2 regions of the Glutamicibacter sp. AOP5-A2-18 genome follow, and region 2 is predicted to be linked to the other one. Evidence: riboswitches for the same ligand, from Rfam matches in the RefSeq annotation. Region 2 holds a riboswitch; the other holds the start of a gene.

Region 1 (12,151 bases), 340 kb from region 2:
TTGCAGATGACGAATTGGTCAGCCTCTGGGATGCCCCAGTACGCACCACGGCCCTTACTTGGTAATCACCACCACTCTCAAAGGAGACAACATGACAACGCAACTCGACGGACCATTAGCGCTTGCTTGGTTCTCTTCCTTCGCAGAACGTTTCAACTCAACTCAGGCAAGTCTTACCGAGCTGGATCGGCTCGCCGGAGATGGCGACTTTGGTACCAATATTGCCTCGGCCCTAGGCAGGGCCCGCGAAGCACTCCCCGCAGAATCCGAGGCTACCTTCGCTTCCGTATTCCAAGCTACGAGCCGAGGTTTCATGGCGACCGGTGGCACGAGCGGACCGTTATTTGGCATGTGGTTCCGCAGTATCGCCAAGGGCGCCACCGATGAGGTTGCTTCGCTTGCTGATGTTGCATCAGGCGTCTCTGCTGGGTTGGCTACCATCCAGAAATTGGGTGGCGCCAAGGTGGGAGACAATACGATGGTTGATGCTTTGGAGCCTGCAGCCCTTGCACTGAGTGCTGCTTCGGAGCAAGGAAACACATTAGCTGAAGGGCTATTATCTGCGGCTCAGGCTGCTCGTAAGGGAGCCAAATCCACCGAGGAACTGATCGCTGCCCGCGGTCGAGCTAGCTATGTGGGTGAGCTGGCCCGAGGCGTACTCGATCCAGGTGCGGTCACTGTTGCCCTATTTTTCGAGGCAGGTGCCAATGCAGTGGGCGAACCACAAGAGTGGACGCCGTTGATCAACATCAGCTCCTAGAAGCGACAGACCACAGAGAAACGCAGCGGGCCATCGGAAACTTCCGATGGCCCGCTGCGTGTTTTAGCGAATTAGCACTCAACCACGTTGACGGCCAAGCCGCCCATGGCCGTCTCCTTGTACTTATCACTCATGTCTTTACCCGTTTCACGCATCGTGATGATCACTTCATCAAGGGTGACGTGGTGTTCACCGTCGCCCATCAGCGCCATCTTCGCTGCGTTTACAGCTTTGGACGCGGCAATCGCGTTTCGCTCAATACAAGGGATCTGCACCAAACCACCAATTGGGTCACACGTCAGTCCGAGGTTATGCTCCATCGCAATTTCAGCAGCGTTTTCCACCTGCTTTGGAGTACCACCCAAAATTTCAGCTAGGCCAGCTGCCGCCATCGACGACGCCGAACCAACTTCACCCTGACACCCAACCTCTGCACCAGAGATCGAAGCCTGTTCCTTATAAAGCACGCCAACTGCACCGGCAGTCAGCAAGAAGTTTACAACTGCATCGTTCTTCTCTTCGTCGTTCCAGTATTTAGCGCCCGGAGCGTAGTGCGTAGCGTAGAAGAGTACCGCTGGGATGATGCCGGCAGCACCATTGGTCGGCGCCGTAACTACGCGACCGCCGGAAGCATTTTCCTCATTAACCGCCAAGGCCACAAGGTTGATCCATTCCTGCCAATACACAGGATCACGGTCTTTGTCTTCCTTACGCAAACGCTCATGCCATTCTGGTGCACGACGACGAACCTTGAGCCCACCGGGCAGCACGCCGGTACGCTCCAAGGCAGAGTCTTTACACTCTTCCATCACTGCGTAAATGTGGATCAGGCCCGAACGAATTTCTTCCCGGCTGCGGTAGGTCAGCTCATTGGCCATCATGATTTCGGCAATGGACTTGCCGGTGTCTTTCACATGTTCCAACAACTGTGCCGCAGTGGTGAACGGATAAGGCTGTTTTTGCAGCTTTTCCTCAAGGTTCTTTTCGATGCGCTCTTCGGAACCTTCGCGCACGATGAAACCGCCACCAACAGAGAAGAAGGTTTCATTAACCAGTTCATTGCCTTTAGCATCGAGGGCCACAAACTTCACACCATTGGTGTGGCGAGGCAAAACGGTCAGCGGGTGCTGAACCATGTCCCCCACCGTGTACTTCAAATCTTTGCGCTGATCAAGCTGGGCAGCCAGCTGCAAGATGCCAGTGTCTTCCATCTGTGCCAGTCGCTCATCAACTTGGGCAGGAAGCACCTTTTCAGGCTCAAAACCTTCAAGTCCCAACATGATGGCGGTGAATGTTCCGTGCCCACGACCGGTAGCGGCCAGCGACCCATAGACATCAACCCGGATAGTCTCCAGGGCTGCTATCTTCTCTTCACGGATTACTTGGGCAATGAATGCGTGCGCCGCACGCATTGGCCCCACGGTGTGGCTGGAGGACGGTCCAATACCAACCGAGAAAAGATCGAATACGCTTACCGCCATGGCGGGTCACATCCTTAGAACTTGGGCATTCCGGTAGCCAACTGCCGGAAAGATGATGTGGTGTGCAAGAGGTCATCCTTGCAACGGGACATCCAAACAGTTATGGGTGGACAGATGTGGAGGAAAAACTGCGGGCCCGAAAAGCGAATGTTTCCGCCTTCCGGGCCCTCATCAATAGCTGATGATGTTACTCGGAAACCTTAGCCAGCTCCGGGTACAGCGGGTGAGCCTCGGCCAGCTTCAGAACTCGGTCCTTCAGCTCTGGCAAAACTGCAGTATTACCATCGGCACCAGCGATCAGTGTCTGCGCGATGATCTCCGCGACCTCAGCAAACGCAGCTTCCGAGAAGCCACGGGTTGCCAGTGCTGGAGTACCAATGCGCAAGCCCGAAGTGGTCATTGGCGGACGTGGGTCAAATGGAACCGCGTTGCGGTTAACCGTGATCTCCACCTGTGCCAAAAGATCTTCTGCCTGCTGTCCGTCAAGCTCCGAGTTACGAAGGTCAACGAGCACCAGATGCACATCGGTGCCACCGGTCAAAACGCTGATGCCCTTGGCAGCAACATCTTCCTGGGTCAGGCGCTCAGCAAGAATGCGTGAACCAGCCAAGGTGCGCTGCTGGCGTTCCTTGAACTCTTCGGAAGCTGCAATCTTGAAGGCTACAGCCTTACCAGCGATGACGTGCTCCAGTGGACCACCCTGCTGGCCTGGGAAGACTGCAGAGTTAATCTTCTTGGCAATATCCGCGTCGATGGACAGGATGATGCCACCACGAGGACCGGCAAGGGTCTTGTGGGTGGTGGAGGTAACCACGTGTGCGTAAGGCACAGGAGATGGGTGCAAACCAGCTGCAACCAGACCTGCAAAGTGAGCCATATCCACGAACAGGTAAGCGCCGACCTTGTCAGCGATTTCGCGGAAGCGCTTGAAGTCCAGCTGACGTGGGTAAGCGGACCAACCAGCAACGATCATCTTTGGCTGGTTCTCCACGGCAAGGCGCTCAACCTCGTCCATGTTCACCAGGTTGGTCTCTTCATTTACACCGTAAGGAACGATGTTGAATAGACGACCGGAGAAGTTGATCTTCATGCCGTGGGTTAGGTGACCACCATGTGCCAGGTTCAAACCCAGTACGGTGTCGCCTGGGCGAACCAGTGCGTGATAAACCGAAGCGTTAGCCTGAGCGCCGGAGTGTGGCTGAACGTTGGCGTATTCGGCGCCAAAAAGAGCCTTGAGGCGATCGATGGCCAGCGTCTCAATGACGTCAACCTCTTCGCAACCACCGTAGTAGCGGCGTCCTGGGTAACCTTCGGCGTACTTGTTGGTCAGCACCGAACCCTGAGCCTGCATGACAGCCTGGGCAGTGTGGTTCTCCGAGGCGATCATTTCCAGGCCACGCTGCTGGCGAGCCAGCTCGGCGTCGATGCGCTGTGCTACCTCAGGATCCAGAGTTGCTAGGGACTGGGTCAGCGATGCTGGTGCCAGGGATTCAAAAGTCTGGTTGCTCATTACTGGACATCTCCACCGTTCGCGCTTGCGTAGTCTGCTGCCGAAAGTAGCGGACCTTCTTCGGTGACCTCTACGGTGAACAGCCAGCCGGCACCGTATGGGTCTTCGTTCAGGATTGCCGGGTTGTCTACAGCCTCGTCGTTGATCGCAACTACGGTGCCGGTAACAGGCGAGAACAGGTCGGAAACCGACTTGGTGGACTCAACTTCACCACAGGTTTCACCTGCGCTGACCGAATCGCCAACCTCTGGCAGGTCTACGTAGACTACGTCGCCCAAGGCGTCAGCAGCGATCTGGGTGATGCCGACCTTGGCTGGGGACGATGCGTCGATCCACTCATGTTCTGCCGAGTAGCGTAATGACGAAAGAACTTTACTCACGGTATTTCCTCTCCCAAGGGAATAAGCGGGCGTATGGCTAGGCCCTACTGATGTTTAACGTTACTTGGCTCGCGTGTAGAACGGCAGTTCGACGACGACAAATGGCAAAGTCTTACCTCGCAGATCAACCTCTAGCTCGGTACCAACTTCACTGTATTGCGCATCCACATACCCCAGGGCTACCGGGTAGCTGAGGGTCGGAGATGGCTGTCCTGAGGTGATTTCACCAACAGTAGCGCCGTCCTTAACGATGGCGTAGCCACCGCGTCCGGCGCGCTTGCCCAGACCCTTCAGACCGACCAGCTTGCGTGCTGGAGTCTGCTCTCGCAGGGCTTCAAGAGCCTTTCGGCCCACAAAGTCTTCTTCCTTCTTAAAAGAGACTACAGGGCCAAATCCCGCATCAAATGGGGTGCGTTCTAGGCTTAGCTCGTTGCCGTACAACGGCATGCCAGCTTCCAGACGCAGCGAGTCACGTGCGGCAAGGCCACACGGAACCAACTCGTGATCCGCACCAATTGTGACAATTTTTTCCCACAGCTCAGCCGCTTGATCATTGTTGATGATCAATTCGAAGCCATCCTCGCCGGTGTATCCTGTGCGCGCAACCAGAACGTCAAGACCGCCGAGCACCAGATAAACCGCTGCGTAATATTTCAACTCTGTGACGGAGTCAACGGTGCTTTGGTCAGCTGCCAGCTTGGAGACGATGTCCTGCGCGTTCGGTCCCTGCACTGCAATCAGCGACTGACGCTCCGAAGCGTTATCGACCTGGACATCAAATTTAGCTGCACGCTCTGCAAGGGCTGCGGCTACCACCACAGCGTTGCCAGCGTTAGGAACCACAAGGAATTTTTCTTCTTCAAGGCGGTACACGATCAAGTCATCAATGATCTTGCCGTCATCATTGAGGATCAGCGAGTACTTGGCCTTGCCCACCTTCATGATGCCAAAGTTGCCTGCCAGCGCGGTGTTCAGCGCGGTGACCGCTTCCGGTCCAGCCAGGTACACCTCGCCCATATGGGACAGGTCAAAAAGCCCAGCAGTGGAACGAACAGCCTTGTGCTCGGCCAATTCTGAACCGTACTTCAGTGGCATATCCCAGCCACCGAAGTCAGTGAAGTTTGCGCCCAGCTCTTTGTGCTGCTCGTACAGGGCGGTGCACTTTAGTTCTTGGGTAGTCTCAGTCATCGCGAAATCCTCTTAGTCTTCAAAGGCTTCAGGAGCCGGGCAGGAGCAGATCAGGTTACGGTCGCCGGAGGCGCCATCAATACGGCCAACGGCCGGGAAGTACTTGTCGAACTTCAGACGCGATACCGGGAACGCAGCCTGCTCTACCGAGTACTTGCGGTCCCAGTTGCTGTTGACCACGGCGGTAACGGTGTGTGGAGCGTGGCGCAGTGGCGACTGTTCAATGGTGTAAACGCCCGAGAGCACTTCTTCCATTTCCTGACGGATGGTGATCATCGCTTCGATGAAGCGCTCAATCTCGCCCAAGTCCTCAGACTCGGTTGGTTCCACCATCAGGGTGCCTGCTACTGGGAAGGACAAGGTTGGTGCGTGGAAGCCGAAGTCGATCAGGCGCTTGGCCACATCTTCTGCGGTCACCCCAGTCTTGGCGGTCAATTCGCGCAGGTCAAGGATGCACTCGTGGGCAACCAATTCCTTGTTACCGGTAAACAGTACTGGGAAGTGCTCGTTCAGACGCTTGGCAATGTAGTTGGCGTTCAAAATTGCATGCTTGGTAGCTTCGGTCAGACCGTCGCCGCCCATCATCGCAATGTAAGCCCAAGAGATTGGCAGTACGCCGGCCGAACCGAAAGCGGTAGCAACCACTGGCACACCGTCACGTTCGGTGTAGGTGCCCGAAGCGTCGCCTGGCAGGAATGGCAAGAGGTGCTCGCCTACGCCGATTGGGCCAACGCCTGGGCCGCCACCACCGTGAGGGATGCAGAAGGTCTTGTGCAGGTTCAGGTGCGAAACGTCGCCACCGAAGGAACCTGGCTGTGCCAGACCAACCAGTGCGTTCATGTTGGCACCGTCGATGTATACCTGGCCGCCGGCGGCGTGGATCTTGTCGCACACTTCGCGTACGTCAGCGTCGTACACACCGTGAGTGGATGGGTAGGTAATCATGATCGCAGCCAACACGTCCTTGTTGGCTTCGATCTTGGCATCCAGGTCATTGGAATCGATGGTGCCATCGGCAGCAGTCTTTACAACGACAACCTTCATGCCAGCCAGTACCGCGGAAGCCGCGTTGGTGCCGTGAGCCGAGGCTGGGATCAGGCAGACATTTCGCTGACCCTCGCCGCGTGATGCGTGGTAGTCCGAGATGGCTAGCAGGCCCGCGTATTCACCCTGGGAACCAGCGTTTGGTTGGATGGAGACGCCAGCGTAACCAGTGATCGCGGTCAGTCGACCTTCAAGGTCGGTGATCAGTTCACGCCAACCTTCGGTCTGCTCTGCCGGCGCGTAAGGGTGGATGGAAGCGAACTCTGGCCAGGTGATGGATTCCATTTCGGCAGCCGAGTTCAGCTTCATGGTGCACGAGCCCAATGGGATCATGGTGCGGTCCAGTGCCAGGTCGCGGTCCGAGAGACGACGCAGGTAACGCATCATCTGGGTCTCGGAAGAGATGGTGTTGAAGATCGGGTGGGTCAGGTAGTCGCTGGTGCGAACCTGCGACTCTGGGATCTCAAAGCCTTCTGGAGCCGAAAGCTCTACGCCGAAGACCTCAAGAAGGGATTTGACGATGCTTGAGGTGGTGGCCTCATCGGTGGAGATACCAACCTGGGTGTCGTTGACCTTGCGCAGGTTGATGCCCGCGGTGATCGCCTTGGAGATGATTTCCTCGGCGTTCTTCACGTTCACCACAACGGTGTCGAAGAAGGTATCGGATGCGAGGGTGAAGCCGCCCGCTACCAGCGAGGTGGCAATCACGCGAGCGTGGTTGTTGGCGCGGGTTGCGATCTGCTTCAAACCGGCTGGGCCGTGGTACACCGCGTACATCGAGGCACAAATGGCCAACAATGCCTGAGCGGTACAGATGTTGGAGGTCGCCTTCTCGCGGCGGATGTGCTGCTCGCGGGTCTGCAGTGCCAGACGGTAGGCAGGAACGCCAGCGTCATCAACCGAGACACCAACCAGGCGACCTGGCATCGAGCGGGTCAGGCCATCGGCAACGGCCATGTAGGCCGCGTGTGGACCACCGAAGAACAGTGGAACACCAAAGCGCTGGGTGTTGCCCACAGCGATATCGGCACCCTGTTCACCCGGAGGGGTGATCATGGTCAGGGCCAGTAGGTCAGCGATGACGGTGACCATTGCGCCAGCGTCCTTGGCGGCTGCGATGATGCTTGCGTGGTCTGCGATGGAGCCGTTGTTACCTGGCTGCTGCAAGACGATGCCGGAGATGTCGCCTTCTGGCAGGCCTGCGGAGAGGTCAGCAACTTCAACTTCGAAGCCCAGTGCGTCGGCACGGCCCTGCACAACTTTGAGGGTCTGCGGGAAGATGTTGGAGTCCAGGACGGTCTTGCCCTTGGCCTTCTTCTTATTGGCACGGCGCATCATCAGCACAGCCTCTGCGGCGGCCGAAGATTCGTCCAGCAAAGAAGCGTTGGCGATTGGCAGACCGGTCAGATCCATCACCATGGTCTGGAAGTTCAGTAGGGCTTCGAGGCGGCCCTGAGAGATTTCTGGCTGGTACGGGGTGTAAGCGGTGTACCAGGCTGGGTTTTCGACAATGTTGCGTCGAATCACCGCTGGGGTGAGGGTGTCGTAGAAGCCCTGACCAATCATCTGGGTCTTCATGACGTTTTTGGAGGCTACCGCACGCAGGTGGGCCAGCGCTTCGGTTTCACTTAGTGCTGCTGGAATATCCAGTGCGGCACCTTGTCGGATATCTGCGGGAACTGCGGTATCAATCAGTGATTCAAGGCTGTCGTAGCCAAGAGTCTGAAGCATGGTGGCGACGTCAGAAAGACGCGGGCCGATGTGGCGAGTAACGAATTCACTGTTCGTAGAAGCCGAAGTCTGCGTGATGGTCATGGTGCTGGAGTCTCCACGGGATCTGTCTTGGCGCATGCCAAAGGAAGGACGCTTTGCCTCCCCATCCCTGTTGCACTACCTGAGAGTTTTACGTGTTCGGCCAACAAAGCCGAGCACTTGCACCTTCGGTGAACCGGATCTGGCCGGCTACTTTCCAGAGTTGCCTCGTGATGGCGGTACGGGGGCCTGAGAGTTTCCTGGGGAGGAATTGCTCCTACGGCGCCCGTCCATGGTGTGAACGGGACTCTCCCGCCATCCGTCTATGGCGTGTGCTGCTGATCTTAGATCTGCAACACACAACCATGTTACCTGCCTCGCGCTCTAGGACAAAGAGTCGGACTGCGTTGAACTGTCACAAAAGTTTTACTTCGTGGCCGCCGCGAGTTGAACGTACTGCGGATACCTTGCTGACAAGGAATCACCCGAGGATGTACCCGAGAGCCTGCGCCTAACCCAAGGAACCAAATGTTCGGTAGCCCAACCCAATTCTTGCTTCAGCTTTTCGCTACGAGAGGTCACCGCGTGATCCGGCAGAACCGGAGCCTGAAGTTTATCTGCCCAGTTTTCGTCGGTGACCTGGTGTCGTCCAAGAACGTCAAGAACCCTCGCGGCCATCAGTGCATGTCCCAGCTCGTTCATGTGCAGGCGATCTACAGACCAATAACGCAAGTCTGAGAATTCGCGCCAACGCCAGTAGTCCGCAATGACCGCGCCGTACTTATCGGCAATCTCGCGAATTTTCTCGTTATAGATCGCAGTACGCGGACGGGTCTTGGAGAACAAGGGAGATTCGACAGTGTCAAAACCGGTGAAGAGTACAACGGTGCTTCCGGCCTCGGTGAAGCGTCGGACCATCCCTTCATAACTACGCATCAGCGCATCAAGATCTGCTCTGGGGCGCAAGATGTCGTTTCCGCCGGCGTAGATGCTCACCAGATCTGGCTTCATGGACAGGCCTTGGTCCAGTTGCTGGTTGATGACCTGACCGATTTTCTTTCCGCGTACCGCGAGGTTGGCGTATTCCCAGTCGCCCTGCGCGCTGAGCACTTCAGCGACTCGGTCGGCCCATCCGCGCACCTGGTTAGGTCGATTCGAATCTACGTCGCCGACGCCTTCGGTGAACGAATCACCCAATGCCAAATACTTCTTCACTTCAATCTCACTTTTGTATCTGCTAAATTTTTCTGTTCACTGCCAAGGTTCAGTTTGCCAAGGTTCAGTTTGATTTAGCCTTGGCGTTCTTGGCGAGGATCAGCTGGCGCGCCAGCTGACTGAGCTTGACCCCGGTAGATGTGTCTTTGGGTCCTTCGTTGCGCGAGGGAATGAAGCCAAAGCCGAGCTGGTAGGCAGGGTCGGCAAAGGCCAAAGATGAGTTAGCTCCGTCGTGACCGTAGGCGAAGATGGAGCCGTAATTATTGCGGGCGGTAGCCTTCATGAATCCCAAGGCAAAAGCCTGCAACAAACCGTTGCTTCGATCCAGTCCGTAAACCAGTTCGGTGGAGACCTGTGACCAGGTGTCCGCGCTGAGGAATCCTTGCATCGCGCCGAGGGATGGAACGGCGCCGAAGGATGCGGCATAGATTCCGGCTAGGCCTTGAGCATTGGCGACTGCTCCCATGGACGCCGGGCCGATCTCACGTACCTGGGCTGCGTTGGCCAGTTCATGCCAGTTGTAAACCGGGCCGTCTGCCAGAGCGAATCCGGAGGCGGAGTTGACCGCTAGGCCAGCTGGCGAGAAGGGATCAAAAAATTCGCCCGGTGCTTCAACGCCGGCTAAGACATCTCGGTAACGCGATTCCAGCGAGGGGTCTTGTCCGATATAAACGTCGGCCGAAAGAGGTTTACGGATGCGCTCTTCAAAAACATCTTTAAGCTCTTTGCCGGCGACGCGGCGAACCAGTTCTTCCATCAGTACGCCCATGGTGATGGCGTGATATCCAACGATGTTCTGACCCAGCGGCCAGATGCTTGGCATGGACGCCAGAACCTTGGCATATTCAGCCGAGTTCAGTAGGACTTCACTTGGTACACCGCCGGGAACACCAAGAACGCCAGCCTGGTGACTGAGCACCTCGCCAACGGTGAGCTTATTCTTTCCACCGGCGCCAAATTCTGGCCAGTAGGTGGTCATTGGGGCAGCTGGATCAATCAGGCCATCTTGGACGAGTAAGGCGATGACCAGTGCGCCCATGCCTTTGGTACACGAGAAGACACAGGTCAGTGCATCCGCCGCTAAATGCTCACCGACGCTGTGGCTGAGCACGAGTTCACCCCGGTGATAAACAGCGAGCTGTGCCGAGTAGTTTTCTTCTTCAGCAGCTCGTGCTTCCAGAGCTTGAGCCAAAGGTGCGAAATCTTCGCTAATCACCGAGTCCATCTACGTCCTTAAAGTGCTTGTCGCTTTTCAACTAACCCTAGTCGGATCCAGCGCAATTCTCACTTGGCTCGCCAACATGCTACTAAGATCCCATGCGTATGTCAGGTCACAGCTAGAGGGGCGTAGTACCGCTTATCGTCATTTTGCAACCTTTGGACTCGTGATACTGTGAGCCAACTCAGAAGACGGTTTGCCGACTATGGGTGCAACAACTAAATTTGTCATGCTTGCCACCTACTACTGAAGGAGATGATCTCGATCGCATGACTGTGAATAGTGACACGCCAGTACCCCAGGGCCAGGATACAGAACTCAAGCGGGTGATCGGCCCCAAGCTGCTGCTATTCCTCATCATGGGCGATATCATCGGCGCAGGCATTTTTGCCATCACCGGTAAGGTTGCTGGCCAAGTGGGTGGCGCGGCCTGGTTGCCGTTCCTCGTTGCTTTTGCCATCGCAACTTTGACCGCTTTTAGCTACCTCGAACTGGTCACCAAGTACCCACACGCCGCTGGCGCGGCTCTGTACGTGCACAAAGCTTTTGGCATCCATTTTGTCACTTTCATCGTGGCTTTCACCGTGGCCTGTTCAGGCATTACTAGTGCCGCGACCTCAGCAACCTTGGTTGGTCAGAACCTTCTGATCGGTTTTGGCCAGTTCATTGATGGTGTCCCCACCACGCCACAAGCGGGCATGTGGGCTGCCATTGCCATCATCGTGATCCTTGCGCTGATCAACTTGCGAGGTGTGGGTGAGAGCGTCAGGTTCAACCTCGTCTTGACCATTATTTCGCTGGCCATCATGGCAGTGATCATCGGCATCGGCTTCTCTGTTATTGCGTCCGGTCAGGGTGATATCAGCCGTCTTGTAGTCTTCGAGACCCCGTCGGACCGCAGTCTTTTTGCCGCGCTAACCATGGGTACCGCCATCGCCTTCTTCGCCATGGTTGGTTTTGAAGACTCGGTGAACTTGGTGGAAGAAACCAAGAATCCAAACAAGGTATTCCCGAAGATCATGTTTATTGGTCTGGGTTTGTGTGCAGTGATCTACATGCTCGTGGCTGTCACCGTGATCATGGTGATCCCTACCGGCGACTTGCTGAACCCGAAGAATCCAGATGCCGGTATCTTGCTGGACGTGGTGCGCCTGGGCGCCCCGAACATTCCGGTGGACGCTATCTTCCCGTTCTTGACCGTTTTTGCCGTGGTCAACACCGCGCTGATGAACATGCTGATGGCAAGCCGATTGCTCTACGGCATGGCCCGTCAAGGCGTGCTCCCGCAGTTCTTGGGCAAGGTGCACTCCACCCGCCGCTCCCCTTGGGTAGCCATCTTGTTCAGCACCGCGCTGGCCATTGCTTTGGTGGCTTACGTCAACTTGGATAGCGAGAACGGCATTGTTGGCTCGCTGGGTGGAACCACAGCACTGCTGTTGCTCTGCGTCTTCGCCGTAGTTAATGTTTCATTGCTGGTCTTGCGCCGCGAAAAGGCACCGGAAGATGCCTTCCGTACCCCGACCGTCATCCCGATTCTCGGCGTAGCCTTCTGCCTGTTCCTCGCCGGCCCGTGGGCCCGTTCGCGCGAGGACTGGGTGCAGT
Region 2 (12,151 bases):
CCAATGTCGCAAAATGACTTGGCAATGCATTCAAATCTGAACCGCGGACACCTAGTGGCCTACTTGGACGAGCTGGCTGAACGAAAGATCTTAGAGCGCAGTGTTGACCCGGCGGACCGCCGGCGCAACATCGTCACACTGACGAACGCCGGCAAGAAGTTCACCGCACGGGCCACCGCCGCGGCGCAGCGTAGCGAAGCTGACGTTTTTGGTGCGCTTGATGCCAAGCAACAAGCAACGCTGCGTTCATTGCTTCAGCAGGTAGCCATCAAAGATGGCGAGGCACGCTAATGAAACAACATGTTAAAGAAGTCCTCGCACGCAGTCTAGTTGTCGCGCCACCTAAACCCTCGGTGATCCCGGCCGCTAAGGCAGCGCTGGCACTGACCGTCCCGCTGGTGTTGGTCACCATCACCGGCCACCTGGACTGGGCAATGTATGCCGCCTTTGGTGCTTTCTGTTCGGTCTTTGGACGTTACGATTCCTACGCGCCACGTTTTTGGCAGCAGCTTTCCGTAGGTCTGGTGCAGCTGGCTGCCATGCTGCTCGGAACCTATTTCTCGTACATCCACGCGCCATTTTTCATCTGCGTCGTCGTGCTGGCGCTGATTGGTTTTGGCGCGCACTATGTTTCTCACGCAGCCCGATGGATGCCACCAGGACCTGTCTTTGCGGTCTTCGCAGGTGGCGCTTGCATCACCGTTCCCGCTACAACTAACTCGTTCATCGGTGTGCTGCTCGTTGGTGGCGGAACGATGATCTTCAGTCTGCTGTTCATGCTTGGTCTGTCGCTGCGTCGGGCGCACCTATTCCACACGTTGGGTCGAGGGATCTCTTGGGCCCCATCGGCACGCGCCCTGCCCGAATCACTCCAGATGGGATCCGGCGTGCTACTGGCAGGCATCGTCGCTCAGCTGGTTGGTGGTGGGCACTGGTACTGGGCCAGCCTTGGTGCCATCGCAGCCGTAACTGGAATTGATACCTATGCGCGGGTGGCCAGAGGGCTACAGCGTAGTGTCGGAACCTGCGTTGGTGTACTGCTGGCCGCCGCAGTTTTTGCCTTCCAGCCGCCCATCTGGGTCATCTTGCTGGTGGCGATTATTGGTCAGATCTGCATTGAGCTGGTCATCTTGCGCAACTACGCCGTTGGCATGATCTTCATGACCGTCACCGCGCTATTGATGGTTCACATGGTCAGCCCGGAACCGGCTTCTAGCTTACTGATTGACCGGATCGCGATGACCGCACTGGGCGCCGGGGTTGGCGCAGTGCAGAGCATCGTGATCGGAATATTAGCGAGTCGCCGAAAGGCCGCCCAGTAGCACTTCTGGTTTGCCCTTGGGTTGGGCAGTGGTTTCTTGATTCAGATTGAGCACCACGCAGCTCAGTCGGTGCGCGTCCGTGGAAATGCGGCGGGCCAGTGAAAGATCCTGCTCGGTAATTTCGGTATTCAATTCATGGGCTAAACGAAGCGTGACAACATCAGCACGCCAATCCACCTGCGGGTGAAGGTCCACCTTCTCAGCGAGCAAGCCCACGAGGGTAATGAATTCTAATGCGGTGCTGCTGGATTCAAATCGGTAGGAAGCTCTGAATGAATCCTCGTCTGCTATCCAATCATCAAGAGCGGCTAAACGCTGCTTCAGATTTAATGCTGTTGGTGATTCATGAAATGGAATCTGTCGAAGGACAGTCATGGTGTATCTCCTGAAGGCGGAGGGTCATCCCATGGTGCTGGCCAGAGGCCGCCAAATTTCATCATCGCAGTAATTAGTCCCGAGGTACAGCGTCCACAGTGAATACGTAGGCTGCCCCGGACCCTAGGCCTAAGGTCCGGGGCAGCCGGCTGTCGCGCTGAGGTACCTTGGGCTACTTATGCGCCTTTTGCTCCAGAACCTTATCCGTGGCTGGAATATCGCGATGGCCAAACGCCTGAGCATCTCGGTAGGCCGCGGCTTCATAGCGTTCGTGGGCCACCTTGCCCACGTGCGCCATACGTAGCGCTTGGTGCCTCGGGTGGCGGCGGATCACGAGGTAGGCAATACCCAGTAGCAGGAACCAGATGGGTGTGACCAGTAGGGCAACAAGAGTATCTGGCTGAGTGGTCAAGGCCCACAGAATAAATCCGAAGAAGCCCAGAACTATGTACGGCATCACTCGACCACCGGGAACCTTGTAGGCCGACGCATCGTGCAGGTGAGGGCGGCGGGCGCGGAACACCAGGTAACTGAGCAGAATGATCGTCCATACAAACATGAAGCACAAAGCCGAAACGGTAGTAACCAACGTGAAGGCTCCCATCACCGAATCGCCACTGTAGAGCAGGACAACCCCGGCCAGCAGGAACATGCACGAGAACATCAGGGCGTTCTTGGGAACTTTGCGGTGCGAAAGCTTGGCAAAGCTCTTTGGAGCATCGTTTTCTAGGGCTAGGCCGCGCAGCATGCGGGAAGTGGAGTAGATGCCGGAATTGGCGCTGGAGGTCGCGGAAGTGAGCACCACAAAGTTGATGATGCCGGCCGCCCCAGCCAGCCCGGCTAGGGTGAACATCCCGACAAATGGCGAGTTTTCCGGGGAGAACAGCTTCCATGGTTGGACAGTCATCAAGATGATCAAGGCGCCGACGTAGAAGAACAGAATGCGGATCGGGATGGAGTTGATGGCCTTGGGCAGGGTCTTCTCAGGATCCTTTGTTTCGGCGGCAGTTGTACCCACTAATTCGATGCCCACAAAAGCAAATACGGCGATTTGGAACCCTGCGACAAAGCCCATGAAGCCCGTAGGGAACATTCCGCCATTGGCCCACAGATTACTCACCGATGCGGTGGCACCATTGTGTTGGAACCCGGTGATGATCATGACTAGCCCAATAATGATCAGTGCGCCGATGGCGATGATCTTGATCAGCGCGAACCAGAATTCGGTTTCGCCGAAGGCTTTCACGGTGGCCAGATTCAGCACGAGTAGTAGCGCGATGCAGCCCAGAGCGGGAATCCATAGTGGTAGCTCACCCCACCAGTAAGCAATGTAGTGGGCGATGGCTACGACGTCGGCAATGCCGGTGACCACCCAGCAGAACCAATAGGTCCAGCCGGTGAAGAACGCCGCCCAGGGCCCAGCAGGTCTCCTGCGAAGTCGGCGAAAGTCTTGTGATTGAGGTTGCTCAGCAGTAGCTCGCCCATCGCTCGCATGACGAAGAAGAGCATGAAGCCGATGATGATGTAGACAAAGATGACTGACGGGCCGGCGACGGAGATCGTTTTACCCGAACCCATGAACAGGCCGGTGCCGATGGCACCGCCAATGGCGATGAGCTGGATGTGTCGGTTAGATAGTCCGCGTTCAAGTGTGGGATCAGAACTGGTGGTACTCATGCTGGTTGCCTTCCAGGAGTGTGGCGTGACGCCTAGCAACTTGCTTTGCTCAAGACGCCAGATTCGCCGGCTCCGGGAAGGCAACGTCAGCTCGCTGCGCTAAGAGCAGCTACTGCCTATGCCACTGGAGAGAGCCGTCGAATCTAATGCGCACAAAGCGTCACTGTTCGTGGTCCCTCCCCAATCTGTATATGAACCTGAGAGTTTTCGCTTCAACCCGACTACTGGGCGAAGCTTGCTCCTTCGGTGAGCGCAGTTCATTCTGCGCTGCTTTCCATAGTTGCCTTCTCGTGGCGGTACGGGGCCTGAGAGTTTCCCGGGGAGGAAAATGCTCCTACGGCGCCCGCCCTTGCTGAGGGCGGGACTCTCCCGCCACGTATCAATGGCATTGTGGTGATTATCGTCACGGTATGCCCTGAGCGGTGAATGTGACGCAAGTCTCATGGCGCAAGGTTTCTTTGGGGGGCGTACCGAGGCATTAGTGATACCAAACCGAGGCAGTATCTTTATATCCGGACTCTTGATTAAAGGTCGGGTCAGTTTCATCATTGTGGACGGGAGAGAGGACCCCACAATGAAACCCATTCTCAAGTCGCTATCCAAGGGTGGCGCAGTACTGGCAGCGAGGCTTCTGCTTACCAGCAGTGCAGTTGCCATCGCAGCACCACCTGATCATGCAGGACGTCCGGATCATGTCGGCCCACCGGGCCATGCAGGTCCGCCGAGTTGGGCGCCGGCACCGGAGCATGCCGGACCACCAACTGCCAAGCCAACTCCGACACCTGAGCCAACGGAACCAACCGAAGATCCGGGGGGTACCTGGCGTACCGTTTCGCTGTACAACGTCACCTTTGACCTGCCGCAAGACTGGGAAATCGTTGAAGATTGTGAATATGGATGCCAAGACGACTATTCGGTCTACAAGATCTTGGATTCTAAGAAGAATCTCGCATTGGATCTTGAAACGACTAGTTTCAGGGACACTGACAACCCGAACACCTATAAGCGCGAGGTGCTCGACTCGGCCCCAGCGCCTGATTTGCAGTACGCACCGACCAGTGTGGTCTCCTACTACCGGGAAGCCAGCCTCGGCGACAGGGATTTGAGTGTTGCCGTCATCATCGATGATGTATGGCAAAACTGGACCGAAGCACCGGCAATTGATTACTTCAAAACCAGTGCCGAGGAAACCCCAATCATGGCCATGAATCCTGAGTACCTGCACGCACTGGGACTTGATGAGGACGGGGATACCACCCTCGACGAGGCCAAGACTTTCGTGGCAAGTGAGCAGTACTCAACTCTGAAGAAAGTCCTGACCAGCGTCAGGGAGACCCCGTAACCGCCGGGCTATTTGCCAAAGCTGCGAAGGCGCAGTGAGTTGGCAACCACCAGAACGGAGCTGGCTGCCATAGCGGCACCAGCAATCATTGGATTGAGCAAACCCAAGGCCGCGATCGGGATACCCGCAGTGTTGTAGGCGAAAGCCCAGAACAGGTTCATCTTGATCGTGGCCAAGGTTTTGTCCGATAGATCAATGGCGGCAGCGACCTGATGAAGGTCATTGCCCATCAGAGTAATATCTGCAGCTTCAATGGCAACGTCGGTGCCGGAGCCCATGGCGATGCCGAGATCGGCTTGAGCCAACGCCGGAGCGTCGTTCACACCGTCACCCACCATGGCCACAACCTTGCCCTGCTCCTGTAGCGAAGAGATAGCCTTGGCCTTTTCGCTTGGCAGTACACCAGCAAAAACATCGTCAGACTTGATGCCAACTTGTGTTGCCACCTTGGCGGCCACCGATGGGTTATCACCGGTAAGTAAAACTACCCGCAGACCACGGGATTGCAGTTCATTGATCGCTTCTGAAGAAGTTTCTTTGACTTGATCACCAACGGAAATCACCGCTTGGAACTGGGCATCGACCGCAACCAGAATCGCAGTGGCGCCGGCTGCTTCAGCCTCTTCGAGCAAAGAGCGGGCCGAGGAATCAAGTAGCGTTCCCTGGGCTTCAAGCCAGCTGGGCCGGCCAACAACAATGGTCTTCCCAGCCACGGTTCCCGATACTCCGCCACCGGGCTCCGAGCGGAAATTACTCACCTCGGGAAGCGTGCCAACGTTGGCACCGGCGGTGGCGATAGCCTGGGCAATTGGATGTTCTGAATGGTGTTCCACTGCTGCGGTCAACAGCAAAACTTCAGTTGCGTCCACTCCAGCGGCGGTGGTTGTGCCCGTATGTGTCATCACTCCGGTGGTGACGGTGCCGGTCTTATCTAGAACAATCGTGTCCAGTTTGCGTGTGTCTTCCAAAACCTGTGGGCCACGGATCAAGATACCCAGTTGAGCTCCACGGCCGGTACCCACCAACAAACCGATGGGGGTGGCAAGACCTAAAGCACAAGGGCAAGCAATGACTAGCACAGCAACAGCTGCACTGAATGCTTGATATGGATCAGCGGAAACCAGCCACCAAATAACAAAGGTGAGTACTGCGATGCCCAGAACAATCGGCACAAAGACGGCCGAGATGCGATCGGCAAGCCGCGCAATGGGTGCCTTGCCGGACTGTGCCTCGGAGACTAGCTTGCCCATCTGGGCCAGGGTTGTTTCTTCACCTACGCGGGTGGCTTCAATTACTAGACGGCCAGAAGTGTTCAGGGTTGCCCCGGTAACTTCGGAGCCCACGCGAACCTGTTGCGGTACGGATTCGCCAGTGAGCAATGAGGTATCTACCGCGCTATCACCGTGGGTGACCGTGCCATCGGTGGCGATTTTCTCACCGGGGCGCACCACAAAGTGATCTCCTGGCTGCAATGCACTGGCCGAGATCTTCACTTCTTGGCCATCACGCAGCAGTACAGCTTCCTTCGCTCCCAGACTGAGCAAAGATTTCAGCGCGTCAGATGCTGAGGTTTTGGCGCGATGCTCCAGAAAGCGTCCAAGCAACAGCAAGGTAGCCACAACGCCTGCGGTCTCAAAGTAGAGGGCATGCTCGCTCATGGACATACCCACGTGTGCCGTCATCTGCGGATCCAGAACAAGCTGGGTTGCCGAGAAGAGATAGGCGGCCAGCACACCGAGAGACACCAAAGTATCCATGGTGGAGGACAGATGCCGGGCGTTGATTGCTGCTGCCTTATGGAAAGGCCACGCACCATAGAAGACCACTGGGGTGGCCAGGGCAAAGGCTACCCATCCCCAATGCGGGAACTGCGCGGCTGGGACCATGGAGATCACAAACAGCGGGATGGTGAAAGCCGCCGAAATGATCAGCCGTCGCAACAGATGGTTGGGGACCAAATGCTCATGACCCGAATGTTCATCCCCTTCGTGGTGATGCTGCTCAGGCTGCGCTGGCTTTTTTACCGAGGCGCCGTAGCCGGCAGCTTCAACGGTATTGATCAGCGTTTCGTCGCTGACATCCACCGGTACCTGAACCTTTGCTGTTTCCAGCGGGAGATTTACCAAGGCGCTGACACCGGGCAGCTTGCCCAGTTTGCGTTCCACTCGGTTCACGCAGGAAGCGCACGTCATGCCTTGAATATCAAGATCGACGGTACGCAGTTCTGCGATTGGCTTCTGGGGTGCGTGGGAGCTCATTATTTCTACCTTGCACTTTCTGGCCCGTTGTTTACGGGCTGTGCCTGGCGCGGGTGGCTAGGCGTTGATTGCTTCGAGGGTGTAACCGGCCTCGTCGATCGCTTCGCGCAGGCTTGCTTCGCTCAGCTGCTGCGTTGCGGTGACGGTGGCCGTGGAGATGCCCTTGGCATCGAGTACGACGTCGACGTTTTGTACGCCGGAAAGTTCCTTGAGTTCTTCGGTGACCGAGGCGACGCAGTGGCCGCAGGTCATGCCGGAGATCTTCAGTTCCGTTTGGATGTTTAGGGGAGTTGCCTGATCACGAGTGGTGATCTGTAGGCCCTGGGAGGTCTTCGAGTTGTTCTCATTGGAGCATCCGCAGTTGCATTCGTGGCTCATGATCTTGCTCTCTTTCGATGAATTTTGTGTGAATCGGAAATCTAGGTGAAAAAACGCTTAGCGGACCAGCCTCGATATTGCGGCGGTGGCCTCAGAGATTTTCTCCTGCACAATGCTCGGGTCCCCGGTTTCCAGCGAAGACTTCGCCGCATCAACCACACAATGGCCGATGTGGTCATCGATCAGCTGCACGCTGACCTTGTGTAATGCTGCGTTGATCGCCGAAATCTGGGTCAAAATATCGATGCAGTATTTGTCTTCATCAACCATCTTGGCCACTCCGCGAACTTGGCCTTCAATACGCTTCAGGCGGCGTTCCAGCGCGGCTTTATCCGCGTGGTAGCCATGATGCTGTGCATGCTCATCAACGCTCTGCGTGGTTTCCATATTCCTAGAATACCCCTATGGGGTATTAAGTCAAGTACCCCCTAGGGGTATTCAACCTCCCTACTTAAGTCCACGAAGCACGATAAGATTTCACCCGTGAGCCACAACGACCTGCACGTGCGTCCGATTACCAGCGCCGAACACTCAGTTTTCCTTGAGACCGCCCTCGACGTCAGCTTTTTGCAGCGTCCAGAATGGGCCCGAGTCAAGGGCGGCTGGCGTGGTGAATCCATCGGCTGGTTTGACCAAGACGAACTGGTAGGCACCGCGCTAGTACTGCACCGCGCTGCCCCAGTCATCAAGAAGACACTGGCCTATGTGCCAGATGGTCCAGTGATTGACTTCCAGGCGCACCCAGCCGAAAAGGTCATCCGCCCGCTTGCTGCGTACCTGCGCAACCGTGGTGCCTTCCAGCTGAAGATGGGCCCAGGCCGCGAAGTACGCACCTGGGCAGCCGGAGCCGTACGCAAAAACCTTGGCAAGGAAGGCTTCGCCCAACTTTCGGACCTAGAGCTGAAAAGCTCGTCGGCCCAGGCACTGGCCTTGAACGACGCCCTGCTAGACCTGGGGTTCACCAAGGAAGACGTCGGCCTAGACTTCGGCGCAGGCCAGCCCGAATACGTCGCTCGGGTAGCACTGCAGGATGAAAATGGCACCCAGCTGGACGTTGAGCAGGTGATGGCCAGCTACTCCGCGACCACCCGCAACGAAACTCGTAAGGCGCTCAAGAGCACCTTGGAAGTTGAAGTGGGAGACACCGCGGACATGGCTCGATTCCATGCCCTGTACAACACCACCGCAGACCGCCAAGACTTCACCGGCCGTCCACTGAGCTACTTCGAGACCATGCACAAGGTGCTCAACGAAGCCGTTCCAGGTTCTTGCACTCTGTACATCGCGAGTAATGAAGGCGTGGATTTGGCCGCCTCCATTGTGATCCGCTCTTCTAACCTGGCGTGGTACCTGTACGGTGCCTCCTCCAATGAGCAGCGCAAACTCTTTGCCCCTAAGGCGATCATGAACCGCATGGTGGAAGACTCCATCGCTGCCGGTTGCCGCTACCTTGACCAGGGTGGCGTGAGTGCAACCTTGGATAAGGAACACCACCTCTCGGGTCTGACCAAGTTCAAAACCAATACCGGCTGTGACATCGTGCAGACCAACGGCGAATGGGACCTAGCGCTGAACAAGCCGCTGGCCTGGGCCTTCGAAAAGTACATGAACTGGCGCAAGAAGTAGGGAAAACAGTACTCATGGCAATCGAAGAAACCCAGCCATTCGTCCCCGTCATTCTCGGCGGCGACATTGGCACCTACACCCTGGCGCGCGAATTTTATGAAGCCTACGGCGTTCGCTCGGTAGTCCTGCCCGCAGCAGGCAACGGTGTTATCGAGCATTCGGTAGCCATCGAACTGCGCCCCATCGGCTCCATGGCTGATGAAGACCGCGTTGTGGCAGCACTGATCGGGTTGGCTGCAGAGCTGACCGCAAACTCTGCACGCCCACTGATGCTCTTTGGCTCGTTGGACTTCCACATCATGCTCATTGCCAAGCACCGTGAGCAGCTCGAAGCACACTTCGTGATTCCCTACCCAGAGCGGGAGATCATTGAAGCGGCCGCGCTGAAGGAGAACTTCTACGCACTGGCGGAAAAGCTTGAGATCGCGCACCCACGCACGGCCGTGTACTATCCGAGCAATGACCTTGAATTGATGGCCAAGGAGTTCACCTATCCGGTGATCGGTAAGCCATCAAGCTCCGCGGATTGGATCGCTGCGAAGTTCGAGGGTAAACAGAAAATCCACACCATCAATAACCGTGATGATCTGGAAACACTGTTGTCCAAGATTGACGCCAGCGGTTATGCCTCTGGCTACGTCCTGCAGGAATACGTGCCTGGCGGGGACGACGCTATGCGTTTGTGCACCTACTTCGCTACCAAAGAAGGCAAGGTCATCTTTGCTGGCTATGGGGAAGTCGTCATTGAAGAACACGCCCCGCTGGTACTGGGCAATTCCGCGGCAATCGTCACCGGTCAAAATGATCAGATGGCCGCCGATGGTGCGCGCATGCTTGAAGAACTCGGATGGCGCGGTATCGCAATGATTGATGCGAAGTTTGATCGCCGAGATAACACGGTGAAATTCTTCGAGATCAACCCACGCTTGGGCCGCAACCACTTCTATCTGACCGCTGCTGGGGTGAACCCGGCCCGTTTCTACGTCACCGAATTCTTGGGTCCTGAATTTGATAGCGGTGACCCACAAACCGATGCAGTCATGGAAACGCCTGCTGGCGTGCTGCAGTTGCGTCGTGAGCACCTGTTCACCGTCCTGCCACACCACCTGCTGGGACGTTTCTTGGGCAGTGCAACCGGGAAGAAGGCAGCTGCCCTGCTCAAAGCTGGCAAGGTATCCAACCCGTTGAAATTCGCTGCAGAGAAGCACCCACGCCGTAAGGCTTACCTAGTGCTCAATGCGATTAACCACTACCGCAAGTACAAGAAGTTCCCGCCGCGCGAGCAGTAGTCTGCGCAGTTCGGTACCCCTAGATGGCTGGCCGCTAACCGGAAGAATCCGGTAGCGCCCAGCCATCTAGTGCTTGAACCCACGGGCTCTGGCTGACTTCGCCGCCGTCTAGAATGTCCAAGCTAGTTGCTGATTGCTCATACATACTGGCAAGCTCGGTGGCGCTAAAACCTGAAGCTGCGCTGATGCGCAACCTCGTAGTTTGATCCGGGTCGTTGGCCGTGGACATGGCCTTCCACTGCAAGGCAGACAAGATGCTTTCACCAGCAGGAATCACAGCGCGCTGAGATTGAATGTGTGGCATCTTAGTTAGCGTGACGTCCTGCTGTGGCTCACCGTCAGCGTTGAGAAATTGAATCTGCGGATAGCCATTAACTGCGCAGGCACCGCCAGAAATGTTCTTGGCGTATACGGCCATGTAGCGTGAACCTGTTGCTGCATCGGGAGAGCCGAGGCTTAGGGCAAGATCTTTGTCAGTGCAGATTTGAGCGGCAGCATCCTGCGGCCAAGGCGTCACAGCTTCAGGCAACCGCGCAGGCCTAGCAATCAGGGATTCAGGAATTTTGTCTCCAAGCCAACCTTGGATGATGTCGGCAAAACCGGGGCTGGATAAGGTGAATGCCATCGGTTCTTTGAGAGGCTCATGCTCGGTCAGCCACTTCTTGATCTGAGCGGTTTCCTTCGAATCAGCAGCAGTTTTGGTATGCACCGAAAGCCCAGACGAATCCATGATTGCCGATTCCACGGGTCCAAGGCCTGCAGCTTCAATAGCTAAAGCAAGCTGGGCAATATCAAACCCTGTGGTGGGCGTATACCGAATGGAACCATCGGCTAGTTCTAAGGTAATTGGAGCACCCTGGTTCGAAGCGTAGTCTGCCAAGGCCGTCAGCACTTGAGTATTTTCGGCGGTCGCGGAATTCTGGCCGACTTTTTGTGCGCCGAGCTGATGTAGCGCAAAGCCCCGTGCGACTTGAGCCTTGGCCTCTGAACTATCCGAGACGTCCAACGGATATAACTTGAAGTCAGGAATCGATGATTCTTGGGGTTCTCCAGCGACAAAACGCAATGAGCTTTGTACCAACGGGCGAGAAGCGATGAAGCTTTGGACTTGTGCCGAAACAGCGGAAGCGAGTTCGCCGGCCTGCGCACTGTCAAGATCTTCAGCTAGCTCAACGGTCCAACGGACCGTTGAGCGGTCGCCATCTTTGGCGTCAACGGCAGTAACTTCATAGTCCACAGCGGTTGCTTCGACGCCATCCTTTTCTTCAAGCTGGGAAGCTAAAGCGCAGAATTCATCGGGAGCATGACAACTATCTAGCAGCTTCCATGGTTTGGTGATCACGATGAGCGCCACTACGAGGATGAGGGCCGCGACTATCGCGCCAGCACGCAGTGGTCTCATGAAGTCACCATACCAAGAAGCAAAAATGCGGTGGCTTAAAGCGAGTAGAGTTTCAAGCACACGTACTTTGAAAGCGAGTCCCCATGAGTTTGAAAGATCGCCTGCGCGAAGACAGCATCGTCCACCTGAAAGCAGGCAACGAGCTGGAGAAGACCACCCTACGCAATATCCTCAGCGCTATCGGCACTCGTGAGAAGTCAGGGAAGAACCCTAGCGAACTGAACGATCAGGACGTAGAGAATCTGTTGCGCAAGGAAGTTGGCAACCGCGAGGAAACCGCCGAACTGGCTGCCAAAGACGGTCGCGCCGAGCTAGCCGAACGTGAACTGGCAGAGGCAGCATTCATTTCTACCTACCTGCCAAAGCTGCTTGATGAAGCCGAAGCTCAGAGCATCGTTGACAGGGTGATGGCAGAACTGTCTGCTGATCACGAGTTGACCATGAAGGATATGGGACAGGCCATGAAACTGGTCGGTGCCGAG

Evidence for each region. Region 2 has a riboswitch for glycine ahead of ACT3RW_RS15220 (amino acid permease). Riboswitches for the same ligand answer to the same signal wherever they lie in the genome.
Region 1: another riboswitch for glycine. It lies ahead of gcvP (aminomethyl-transferring glycine dehydrogenase); the one in region 2 lies ahead of ACT3RW_RS15220 (amino acid permease).

Annotation. Positions count from the first base shown of each region.
Region 1 covers NZ_JBQSVW010000001.1:2,827,123-2,839,273, forward strand. Annotated here, with positions in the region: gene ACT3RW_RS13565 (dihydroxyacetone kinase subunit DhaK) at 1-65, shown strand, start outside; gene dhaL (dihydroxyacetone kinase subunit DhaL) at 92-760, shown strand; gene ACT3RW_RS13575 (L-serine ammonia-lyase) at 832-2,241, opposite strand; gene glyA (serine hydroxymethyltransferase) at 2,429-3,751, opposite strand; gene gcvH (glycine cleavage system protein GcvH) at 3,751-4,131, opposite strand; gene gcvT (glycine cleavage system aminomethyltransferase GcvT) at 4,192-5,319, opposite strand; gene gcvP (aminomethyl-transferring glycine dehydrogenase) at 5,332-8,178, opposite strand; glycine riboswitch at 8,343-8,440, opposite strand; gene ACT3RW_RS13600 (SGNH/GDSL hydrolase family protein) at 8,542-9,330, opposite strand; gene ACT3RW_RS13605 (serine hydrolase domain-containing protein) at 9,395-10,555, opposite strand; gene ACT3RW_RS13610 (APC family permease) at 10,819-12,151, shown strand, end outside.
Region 2 covers NZ_JBQSVW010000001.1:3,166,569-3,178,719, reverse strand. Annotated here, with positions in the region: gene ACT3RW_RS15235 (MarR family winged helix-turn-helix transcriptional regulator) at 1-291, shown strand, start outside; gene ACT3RW_RS15230 (FUSC family protein) at 291-1,322, shown strand; gene ACT3RW_RS15225 (4a-hydroxytetrahydrobiopterin dehydratase) at 1,293-1,697, opposite strand; partial or broken gene ACT3RW_RS15220 (amino acid permease) at 1,870-3,275, opposite strand; glycine riboswitch at 3,550-3,658, opposite strand; glycine riboswitch at 3,659-3,756, opposite strand; gene ACT3RW_RS15215 (hypothetical protein) at 3,949-4,716, shown strand; gene ACT3RW_RS15210 (heavy metal translocating P-type ATPase) at 4,725-6,974, opposite strand; gene ACT3RW_RS15205 (heavy-metal-associated domain-containing protein) at 7,032-7,352, opposite strand; gene ACT3RW_RS15200 (metal-sensitive transcriptional regulator) at 7,410-7,739, opposite strand; gene ACT3RW_RS15195 (lipid II:glycine glycyltransferase FemX) at 7,836-8,978, shown strand; gene ACT3RW_RS15190 (carboxylate--amine ligase) at 8,993-10,267, shown strand; gene ACT3RW_RS15185 (DUF4232 domain-containing protein) at 10,302-11,669, opposite strand; gene ACT3RW_RS15180 (GatB/YqeY domain-containing protein) at 11,753-12,151, shown strand, end outside.